3 regions of the Streptomyces sp. S07_1.15 genome follow, and region 1 is predicted to be linked to each of the others. Evidence: riboswitches for the same ligand, from Rfam matches in the RefSeq annotation. Region 1 holds a riboswitch; each other region holds the start of a gene.

Region 1 (3,266 bases):
GTGCTCGGTGTCGGCGACGTAGCCAGTGATCGCGGAGCCCGCGCCGGCGTCCGTCCAGAGGTTCTTGGGGCGGCGGTTCTCGTTGCGCTCGATGACGGCGTTGGCGGCGCTCAGGATGGTCTGGGTGGAGCGGTAGTTCTGCTCCAGCAGGATGGTGGTGGCGTCGGGGTAGTCCTCCTCGAACTGGAGGATGTTGCGGATGGTCGCACCGCGGAAGGCGTAGATCGACTGGTCCGCGTCGCCGACGACGCACAGTTCGGCCGGCTCCACGGCCGGCTCGCCCCGGCCGCCCTCGGTCCCGCCCCGCTCCGCCCCGCCGGCCGTGCCGACGAGTTCGCGGATGAGCGTGTACTGCGCGTGGTTGGTGTCCTGGTACTCGTCGACGAGGACGTGCCGGAAGCGGCGCCGGTAGTGCTCGGCGACGTCCGGGAACGCCTGGAGGAGATGGACGGTGGTCATGATGATGTCGTCGAAGTCGAGGGCGTTGGCCTCGCGCAGCCGCTGCTGGTACATCGTGTACGCCTCGGCGAGCGTCTTGTCGAAGCTGCTCGGTGAGGACTCGGCGGCGGCCTGGGCGGCGAAGTCCTCCTCGTCGATCAGCTCGTTCTTGAGGTTGGAGACCTTGGCCGTCAGGGACTTCGGCGGGAAGCGCTTGGGGTCCAGGTCCAGATCGCGGCAGACCAGGGCCATCAGCCGCTTGGAGTCGGCGGCGTCGTAGATCGAGAAGCTGGAGGTGAAGCCCAGCTTCTTGCTCTCGCGGCGGAGGATGCGGACGCAGGCGCTGTGGAAGGTGGAGACCCACATGGCGTTCGCCCGCGGGCCGACCAGCTCCTCCACGCGCTCCTTCATCTCGCCCGCGGCCTTGTTGGTGAAGGTGATCGCGAGGATCGAGCCGGGGTGCGCGCCGCGGGCGGCGAGCAGATACGCGATGCGGTGCGTGAGGACCCGGGTCTTGCCGGAGCCGGCACCGGCGACGATGAGCAGGGGCGAACCGGTGTGCAGCACGGCGGCGCGCTGCTGGTCGTTGAGACCGTGCAGCAGCGCGGCGGGGTCGGTGACGGGCCTCGGGGCGCCGTCGCGGTAGTACGCCTCCCGGGGCGCGCCGTCGAACGCCCCGCCGAAGAGATCGGCCGGGATCTCCTCGCCGGGGGCGTCGTGCTCGGGCGGCGGGGGCTCCTCGTCCGCGGGGCCGAGGTCTGCCAGGAAACTGTCGTCAAAGAGGCTGCTCATCGCCCCCCGAGTCTAGGCGGCCCCGCCGACAGGCGGCACCGGGTTGCCCGCTTCCGCCGTCACGGGGCCGTACGGGCGGGTGGACGGGCGCGCGGAGCCCGGGGTGCCGGCCCCGCCGGCCCGTTCCCGGGGCGCCCCGGGACGCGTCGGGACGCGTCGCCCGGCCCCGGCCGCGGGAGGGGTCCGGGCCCCGAACTCCCGTATCGCTTCCGGCCCTTATGCGTTACTTACCGTGCCCGGTCAGCCACCCGGACGGCAGAATTCCACTCCACCCCGAAAATATAACGGAATGGTTTCGGGCATATCGCACACCGGCCTTCACACGAGCCGCACAACTGGCTACGGTGCTCGATCAGGCGGCCCGCACTCCCCGCCGGCGACCGCGCCGGCACGGGCAGCCACCGCCGAATCCGGCCCCTTCCCCAGGGCGTCCGGAACCGGGGACCCAGACGCGGCACCGGGGTGAATCGGTCACCGCGCGGCGCGCACCGCGCCGCGCACCGACCGTAGGGCAGCCTTCCGAATACGCCCGAACCCGACAGCTAACCCGGTAGGCGGTCCACGGAAGGAGCGCCGATCTTGGCGTCGCACCGCAAATCCCGGCCCCTCGGTACCCCGGCTTCGCGTCGCACCGCCGTCGGCCTCGGCACAGCGGCCCTCGCCTCCGTCACCCTCCTCCAGAGCGCGCAGGCCGCGCCCGGCGACGGCGAACCGAAGCAGTCCATCGAGGAAGTGCAGAAGAAGGTCGACGAGCTCTACCGCCAGGCGGGAAGCGCCACCCAGCAGTACAACCAGGCCAAGGAGCGCACGGAGGAACAGCGTTCCAAGGTCGACGGCCTCCTCGACGCCGTCGCCAAGCGCACCGAGAAGCTCAACGAGGCGCGGAGGAGCCTCGGCAGCTTCGCGACCGCGCAGTACCGCAACGGCGGCATGAGCCCCACCGCGACCATGCTCCTCGCCTCCGACCCGCAGGACTACTTCGACCAGACGCGCGTGATGGCCCGGATGACGGACCAGCAGGAGCAGGCCGTCGAGGAGTTCCGCGAGCAGCAGATCGCGACCACGGAGAAGCGCGAGGAGGCGGGCAAGAGCCTCGCCACGCTCACCGACGCGCAGGAGAAGCTGCGGGAGAGCAAGCGGACCGTCCAGGCCAAGCTGGCCGAGGCGCGCGAACTGCTCGGCCGGCTGACCGCGGAGGAGCGGGCCCGGCTGGCGGAGATCGAGCGCAAGAAGGAGGCGGAGGCCCAGCGCAAGGCGGAGGAGCTGGCGCGGCAGCAGGAGGCCGAGCGGCAGCGCCTCGCGGAAGAGGCACGGCAGCAGGAGGAGGAGCGGACGGAGACCGCGTCCGGCTCCGGCACCGGTACGTCCACCGGGACGGACACCTCGGCCGGCACGGGCACCTCGGAGACGACGACCGGCACCAAGGCCCAGCAGGCGATCGAGTTCGCCCGCGCCCAGATCGGCAAGCCCTACGTCTGGGGCGCGACCGGCCCCAACTCGTACGACTGCTCGGGTCTCACCGGCGCCGCCTGGAAGGCCGCCGGTGTCACGCTGCCGCGCACCACCTACGACCAGGTGAACACGGGGACGCGCGTCGCGAAGTCCGCCATGCAGCCGGGTGACCTGATCTTCTTCTACGGCGACATCAGCCACGTCGGCCTGTACATCGGCGGCGGCCAGATGATCCACGCCCCGAAGCCGGGGACGAACGTGCGCATCGAGTCGATCGACACCATGCCCTTCTACGCCGCGACGCGCCCCGCATAACCGGACGGCGCGGACGGACTCCGGGCACGGCGGCGGGCATCAGCACGCGGCAGGCGGCACGGAACACGGCACGACGGGCGGTACCCGGCCTCGGGGGGAGGCCGGGCACCGCCCGTCGCCGCGTTCGGGGCTGCGGGGCCGGTCCCCGGAGGCCGCCCGGTGCTCCGCCGTCAGCCGTGGCCGGGCTCTCCCGCGGGGACGGCGCGAGGGGGCCGGGTCTCGTACATCCGTACCGCGACCACCAGCCCGGAGGCGGCGGTCAGGGCGGC
Region 2 (3,266 bases), 1.1 Mb from region 1:
GGGCGCCGACCGCGGGGCCGCGTACACCCACGCGATCTTGCGGCGGACCTGGGTGAGCAGGGCGATCAGGCTCGGACTGCCCGAAGCCTGGGCCAGCGTCTCGTGGAACCAGGCGTCCAGCGAGCGCAGATCCGCCGCCTGCCCGTGGCGCGCCCGCTCCCGGCCGAGCGCCACCAGCCCGCGCAGCACCTTGAGATGCGCCTCGGTGCGGCGCTGCGCCGCCCGCCCCGCGGCCAGGGGCTCCAGCAGGGAGCGGATCTCCAGCAGGTCGGCGGCCTCCCGCTCCGTCGGCTCGGCCACACAGGCGCCCGCGTGCCGCCGCGTGGTGACGAACCCCTCGGACTCCAGGGCCCGCAGGGCCTCCCGCACCGGGACCCGCGAGACGCCGTAGCGGCGCGCGAGCAGTTCCTCGGTGAGGCGGCTGCCGAAGGGATACGTCCCGGCGACGATGTCGTCGCGGATCGCATGGCGCACCGCGTGCGCCGGAATACGGCGGCCGGCGGGCGGCGAATCACCGTTCATCTCCGACTCCGCATTTCCGGACCTCCACTGGAATTCCCGTGGAACACAGGGCTCGACATTCCCGAACTGTATTGCAGGACGCGGAATATGGTGCCGGGGATGCGCGCCGGTGGAGGCGATCCGGCCAGGAAACCGGCCACGGCGGGAGGCGGCCGGGACGGACCGCAGGGCCCGGGCCGTCCGGAGCCGGATACGCGAAGACCCCGGCCGGGTGGGCCGGGGTCTCGCCTCGCGCCGGGCGTCAGACCGAGACGCCGTGCGACCGCAGGTACGCGACGGGGTCGATGTCGGAGCCGTACTCGGCGGTGGTGCGGGCCTCGAAGTGGAGGTGCGCACCGAAGGAGTTGCCGGTGTTCCCGGCAAGACCGATCTGCCGGCCGGGCGTGACCGCCTGGCCCGCGGTGACATTGAGGGCGGACAGGTGCCCGTACTGGGTGTAGGTGCCGTCGTTCATCCTGATGACGACGCTGTTGCCGTAGGAGCCGTCCCAGCCGGCCTCGACGACGGTGCCCGAGCCCACGGACTTGACCGGGGTGCCCTCGGCGGCCTTGAAGTCGATCCCGGTGTGGCTGCCGGAGGACCAGGCGGCACCGGAGGCGTGGTACTGGGTGGAGACGAAGCTGCCGTCGACCGGCATCACGAAGGTGTTGAGGCGCTTGCGCTCGGCCGCGCGGGCGGCCCGCTCCTTGGCGGCGCGCTCCTCCTTGGCCCGGGCGTCGGCGATCCGCTTGGCCTCGGCGGCCTCACGCCTGGCGGCGGCCTCGGCCCGCTCCATGGCGGCGGCCACGTCGGCGGCGGACTGCTGGGCCTCGGCCTGGTCGCCGATCCGCTCGCCGAGGGTGTCGTCGAGGACGACCGCCTGGCGGAGCCCGGTGTCCGCGGCCCCGCGGGCACTGTCGTCGGCGGCGAACGCCGGGGAGGCGAGCGTGGCGGCCACGCCGCTGGTGGCGAGGGTGGCCATGCCGGCGACGCGCGCGGGGCGGATGCCGCGACGGCTCGGACGGCGGTGCTTCCCGGTGGTACGGGTGGGCGGCATAGGGTGCGGCTGTCCTTTCCTTCCTTCTCGCCTACCGGGTTAGCTGACGGGTTCGGAGCAGGAAGGTCTCCTACGGGCCCCTCACGGGGAGGCGCCCGATTCACCCCAAGGGACCGGACCGTTCCCGTACCGCCGTCGGCGGCGTGGGGCGGCCCGTCCCGCACCGGTGAGGTACGGGAAGGAGGGTCCCCGGCTCCCCTGGCTCGCGCCATGGGGACTCGGCGATGACTGCCCGGTGCCGCGGTTTGCGGCGAAGTGCCCGGCCGGACAGCCGGATCGACGCTAAGACGGACGGCTCCGCCGCGCCAAACGAAACCGGCTTATTGTTGCGGAGGCCACAGGAGAGAACGCCCGCACCGCGGCAAAACGGGCCAAAGGGCGGTGCTCCCCGCCGCACGGAACGGCGGAATCGGCGCCTCCGCCGGGCCCGCCTCCGGAGCCCCCGCCCGGGCCCCGTGCGCCGTACCGGCGTGACGGGAAACGGCCGTGACGGACCGCCGGTTCCGACGGTGCGTCACGGCCGCCTGTCCGGCAGGTCGCGCGCTGCTCGACAGCTCGCGTCCCGAACGCCGGTGACCGGACCGGTCGTTCAGCCGCTGACGACCTTGACCTCCCCGATGCCCAGCGCCCGGACCGGCTCCTCGATCGCGGAGGCGTCCCCGACCAGCACCGTCACCAGGTTGTCCACCGGGAACGCGCTGACCGCGGCGGCGGTGGCCTCCACTGTGCCGGCCTCGGCGAGCCGGGCGTACAACTGCGCCTGGAAATCGTCCGGAAGGTACTGCTCGACCTGGTCGGCCAGGGTCCCGGCGACGGCCGCGGCGGTCTCGTACTTCAGCGGCGCGACCCCGACCAGGTTCTGCACGGCCACATCGCGCTCCTCGTCGGTCAGCCCGCCGGCCGCGAGGGTGCGCAGCACCTGCCAGGTGTCCTCCAGGGCCGGGCCGGTGACGTCCGTGGCGACCGAGCCGCTGATGGCCAGCAGCGAGGCGCCCGTGCCCTCGGGCGTCGAGCGCAGCACCTGGCCGAAGGCGCGCACGCCGTAGGTGTAGCCCTTCTCCTCGCGCAGCACCCGGTCCAGGCGGGAGGTGAGCGTGCCGCCGAGGCAGTAGACGCCGAGCACCTGGGCCGCCCAGACCCGGTCGTGCCGGTCGGGGCCGACCCGGCCGATGAGGACCTGGGTCTGCACCGCGCCCGGCCGGTCCACGATCACGACCCGGCCGGTGTCGTCCGCCGTGATGGCCGGTACGGGGCGGGCCTCGGCCGTGCCGCCGGTCCAGGTGCCCAGGGTGCCGGCGAGGACCTCGGCCAGCGCGATGCCGGTGAAGTCGCCCACGATCACGGCGGTCGCGGTGGCGGGGCGGACGTGCGCCGCGTAGAACGCGCGGACGCCGGCCGCGTCCACCCGCGCGACGGTCTCCTCGGTGCCCTGCCGGGGCCGGGACATCCGGGACTCGGCCGGGAACAGCTCCTTGGAGAGCTCCATCGCGGCCCGGCGGGCGGGGTTGGCCAGCTCGTGCGGGATCTCGTCGAGACGGTTGCGGACCAGCCGCTCGACCTCGTCCTCGGGGAAGGCCGGGGCCCGCAGGGCGTCGGCGAGCAGCCCCAGCGCCTTGGCCAGCCGGGAGGCCGGGACCTCCAGGGAGACCCGGACCCCGGGGTGGTCCGCGTGCGCGTCCAGGGTGGCGCCGCAGCGCTCCAGTTCGGC
Region 3 (3,266 bases), 4.0 Mb from region 1:
GGTGCTCTGCGAGAACTGGAGGCCGCCGTAGTAGCCGTTGCCCGTGTTGATGTCCCAGTCGTTGCCGCTCTCGCACTCGGCGACCCGCTCCCAGGTGTCGGCGGAGGCGGCGCTCGCGCTCGCGGCGGCCACCAGCGGGAGGGCGATGCCCGCGCCTCCGGCGGTGACGGTCAACGACGCCTGGGAGATACGGCTCGGCTGGTGCCGGCGGTGCCGTCCGCGGGTGGGGGGCATCGGCTGGGGTCCTCTCCTGCGCTGGGGCCGAAAAAGGCGGCCGCGCAAGGGAGTTCGCGGGCCGTGCCCAAGATAGGCGGGCGCATTCCGCGTCACAACCGATTCCGGGAATCTGCGGGACGATTATCGGATTTCGAAGAAGTGAATCTTGAAAAGGAGCGCTGCGGGGGAAGGCCTGTTTCCCGGTGTAACCCCTGCTGATCCCTGGTGCGCCGGCAGCTGCCGGCCGGCCGTCCGCTCTTCGCCCCGGAAGATCGAATTCCGCGGCGGCTTCCCCTCCTTTTCCGGCCACCGGCCCGCGCGCCCGGCCGGAAACGGGCGAGGTGCCCGTTCCCGCGGGGCGGGAACGGGCACCTCGGATGGTGCTGTGCGGTGCGGGGAGGTCAGATGGAGACGCCCTTGCCCCGCAGGTAGGCCAGCGGGTCCACGTCGGAGCCGTAGCCCTGGCCGGTCCGGACCTCGAAGTGCAGGTGCGGGCCGGTGCTGTTGCCGGTGGAACCGGACAGCCCGAGCTGCTGGCCGCCCTGGACGGTCTGGCCGGCCGAGACGGACAGCGAGGACAGGTGGGCGTACTGGCTGAACTTGCCGTCGGCGTGCCGGACGACGACCTCGTTGCCGTACGCGCCGGCCCAGCCCGCGGAGACGACCGTGCCGGAGCCGATCGACTTCACCGAGGTGCCGGTGGCGACGGAGAAGTCGACGCCGGTGTGGTAACCGCTGGACCAGCTGCCGCCCGAGGCCCGGTACGGGGTGCTCGGGGAAGCGGCGACCGGGGCGCTGAAGCCCGCGGCGTTGGCCTGGGCCTGCTGGACGGCCGGCTTCTCGGCGGCCTTGGCCGGGGCCTTGGCCTCGGACTTCTGGGCCTTCGGCGCGGCCTTGGGGGCCTCCGCCTTCGGAGCGGCCTGCTCGCCGTCCAGCGAGTACTTCTGACCCGGGAAGATCAGGTTCGGGTTACCGCCTATGACCTCGCGGTTCCCCTCGTAGATGCTCTCCCAGCCACCCTCGACGCCCTTGGCCTCGGCGATCTTGGCAAGGGTGTCACCGCTGACGACGGTGTACGAAGAGGTCTTCGCGGTGCCGGCGTCCGACGGAGACGGCTTGGCGGCCTTCTTCTCGGCCTTCGGCGCGGCCTTGGGGGCCTCCGCCTCGGGAGCCTCGGCCTTGGGGGTGTCCGCGGCCTGGCCCTGCTGCTTGGCGCCGGTGTCGACGGCGGGGGCCTCGCCACCGCGGGTGAGACCGGCCTTGACGGAGCAGACCGGCCAGGCGCCCGGGCCCTGGCCCGCGAGCACCTTCTCGGCGATCGCGATCTGCTGGTCCTTGGTGGCGAGGTCCGCGCGCGGCGCGAACTCGGTACCACCGAAGGCGGCCCAGGTGCTCTGCGTGAACTGCAGGCCACCGTAGAAGCCGTTGCCCGTGTTGATGCTCCAGTTACCGGTGCTCTCGCACTGGGCGACCTTGTCCCAGGTCCCGACCGAAGCGGCGCTGGCGCCGGAGGCGCCGACGAGGGGGAGTACGAGGCCCGCGCCACCGGTGGTGACGGCGAGCGTGGCGATGGAAAGACGGCTGGTGCGAGTACGGCGATGACGTCCGCGAGACATAGGGGTATTTCCTCTCCTACGCCTACGAGGTGAGCTGTCGGGTTCGGGCTGGAGTTGCCCGGACGCATTCGGTCGGCCGGCTCGGCCGGCCTGCGCGTCTTCACCCCGAGCCGCACCGTGTGGTGTGTCACACGGTCCGGCGACTTACCTTTGGGTCCCCCGCTCCTGCCGTGGTGCGTCGTGGTTTCCCTCCTCCGGCGGCAGGATTCGGCGTTCCGGAGGAAGAATGCCCGCCAAGCTTTCGGCGGAGCAGCGGCAAACGTAAGCGCTCGGTTTTCACCAAAGCAAGGAGAAGTCGGACAGCCGGGTGTTTACCGGCGGTATTTGCGGGGATGGCGTGACGCGGTGCGCACAACTCCCGGCAAAGAGCGACGAAAATCCTCGCCGTTCGCCGCCCGGAAACAGCAGAGGGTTACATCCTCGACGGAACAGCGGCATTCGGATGCATTGCGTCACCTTTCCCCTCCGCATTCTGTGAAGCGCGTCACCGGTGAATGTTTTGTCCGTTTTGAGGTGTTCTCGGGCGGGAGTGGAGCGGCGGCCGGGGTCGCCGCCGGGCTGCCCGCCCCCTTCCCGCGGCCGGCGTCTACGATCATGGCCACCGGGCGCCGGGCCACTCCCCGGCCGCCTCCCGGACCCGGCCGACGGAGGACTGCCGCCGTGACCACCACCCCCCTGCCCCGCGCCGCGGCGGCGCCCGCACCGGTCCTGCTGCGGGCCGAGCGGCTCGCCCGCACCGAGGACGGAGCCTGCCGCCACGCCCTGCTGTGGCGCGCCGGGCCGGGCTGGCGGATGGCCAGCAGCGCCGTACTCGGCGGCGGCCTCGGTGAACGCGGCTGGGTGCTCAACGCCCAGGTGCGCCCCGGCTACACCCGGACCGATCCCGCCCGCCATCTGGCCGGGCTGGCCCGGGACGCCGGGCTGGCCGGGCCCGGTGTGGGGCTGATGACGGCCGCCGAGGTGGACGCGTGCACTCGCGCCGCCGACGGCGGTGTGGAGGCGCTGGTGACCACCGGCATCGGCGTCTCCGGCTGGGCCGCCTCCCCCGACCCGGGCTCCCCGGCACCCCCGCCGCCGGGCACGATCAACATCGTCGTCGCCGTACCGGCCCCGCTCGGCGACGCCGCACTCGTCAACGCCGTGGCCACGGCGACCGAGGCCAAGGTCCAGGCCCTGCTCGACGCGGGCTTCGACTGCTCCGGCACCCCCTCGGACGCGGTGTGCGTCGCGGCCCGCGCCGCCCGGCCCGGCGAGGAGCCTGAGGCCTTCGGCGGGCCGCGGTCGCTCTGGGGCGCGCGGCTGGCACGGGCCGTCCACACCGCCGTACGGGAGGGCGCCCGGCGGGAGCGGGAACGCACGGCGGCGGGCCTCGGCGGGCCGGCGCCGCATCCCCGCTCCCTGCCGGGCTGCCGCGCGGAGGTCTGAACCGCCGCC

What was found. A riboswitch is a leader RNA that binds a small molecule or an ion and turns the genes downstream of it on or off. The one in region 1 is predicted to bind cyclic di-AMP.
Region 2: it holds a riboswitch for cyclic di-AMP, as region 1 does, so the genes downstream of both, LIX60_RS07410 (M23 family metallopeptidase) here and LIX60_RS12045 (C40 family peptidase) in region 1, are expected to answer to the same signal.
Region 3: it holds a riboswitch for cyclic di-AMP, as region 1 does, so the genes downstream of both, LIX60_RS29355 (transglycosylase family protein) here and LIX60_RS12045 (C40 family peptidase) in region 1, are expected to answer to the same signal.

Annotation. Positions count from the first base shown of each region.
Region 1 is NZ_JAJBZK010000001.1:2,838,082-2,841,347, forward strand. Features, by position in the region: gene pcrA (DNA helicase PcrA) at 1-1,230, opposite strand, end outside; cyclic di-AMP (ydaO/yuaA leader) riboswitch at 1,623-1,803, shown strand; gene LIX60_RS12045 (C40 family peptidase) at 1,810-2,997, shown strand; gene LIX60_RS12050 (MFS transporter) at 3,168-3,266, opposite strand, start outside.
Region 2 is NZ_JAJBZK010000001.1:1,742,945-1,746,210, forward strand. Features, by position in the region: gene LIX60_RS07405 (GntR family transcriptional regulator) at 1-522, opposite strand, end outside; gene LIX60_RS07410 (M23 family metallopeptidase) at 764-1,558, opposite strand; cyclic di-AMP (ydaO/yuaA leader) riboswitch at 1,573-1,792, opposite strand; gene LIX60_RS07415 (pitrilysin family protein) at 2,148-3,266, opposite strand, start outside.
Region 3 is NZ_JAJBZK010000001.1:6,829,455-6,832,720, reverse strand. Features, by position in the region: gene LIX60_RS29360 (transglycosylase family protein) at 1-234, opposite strand, end outside; gene LIX60_RS29355 (transglycosylase family protein) at 618-1,832, opposite strand; cyclic di-AMP (ydaO/yuaA leader) riboswitch at 1,837-2,055, opposite strand; gene LIX60_RS29350 (adenosylcobinamide amidohydrolase) at 2,493-3,257, shown strand.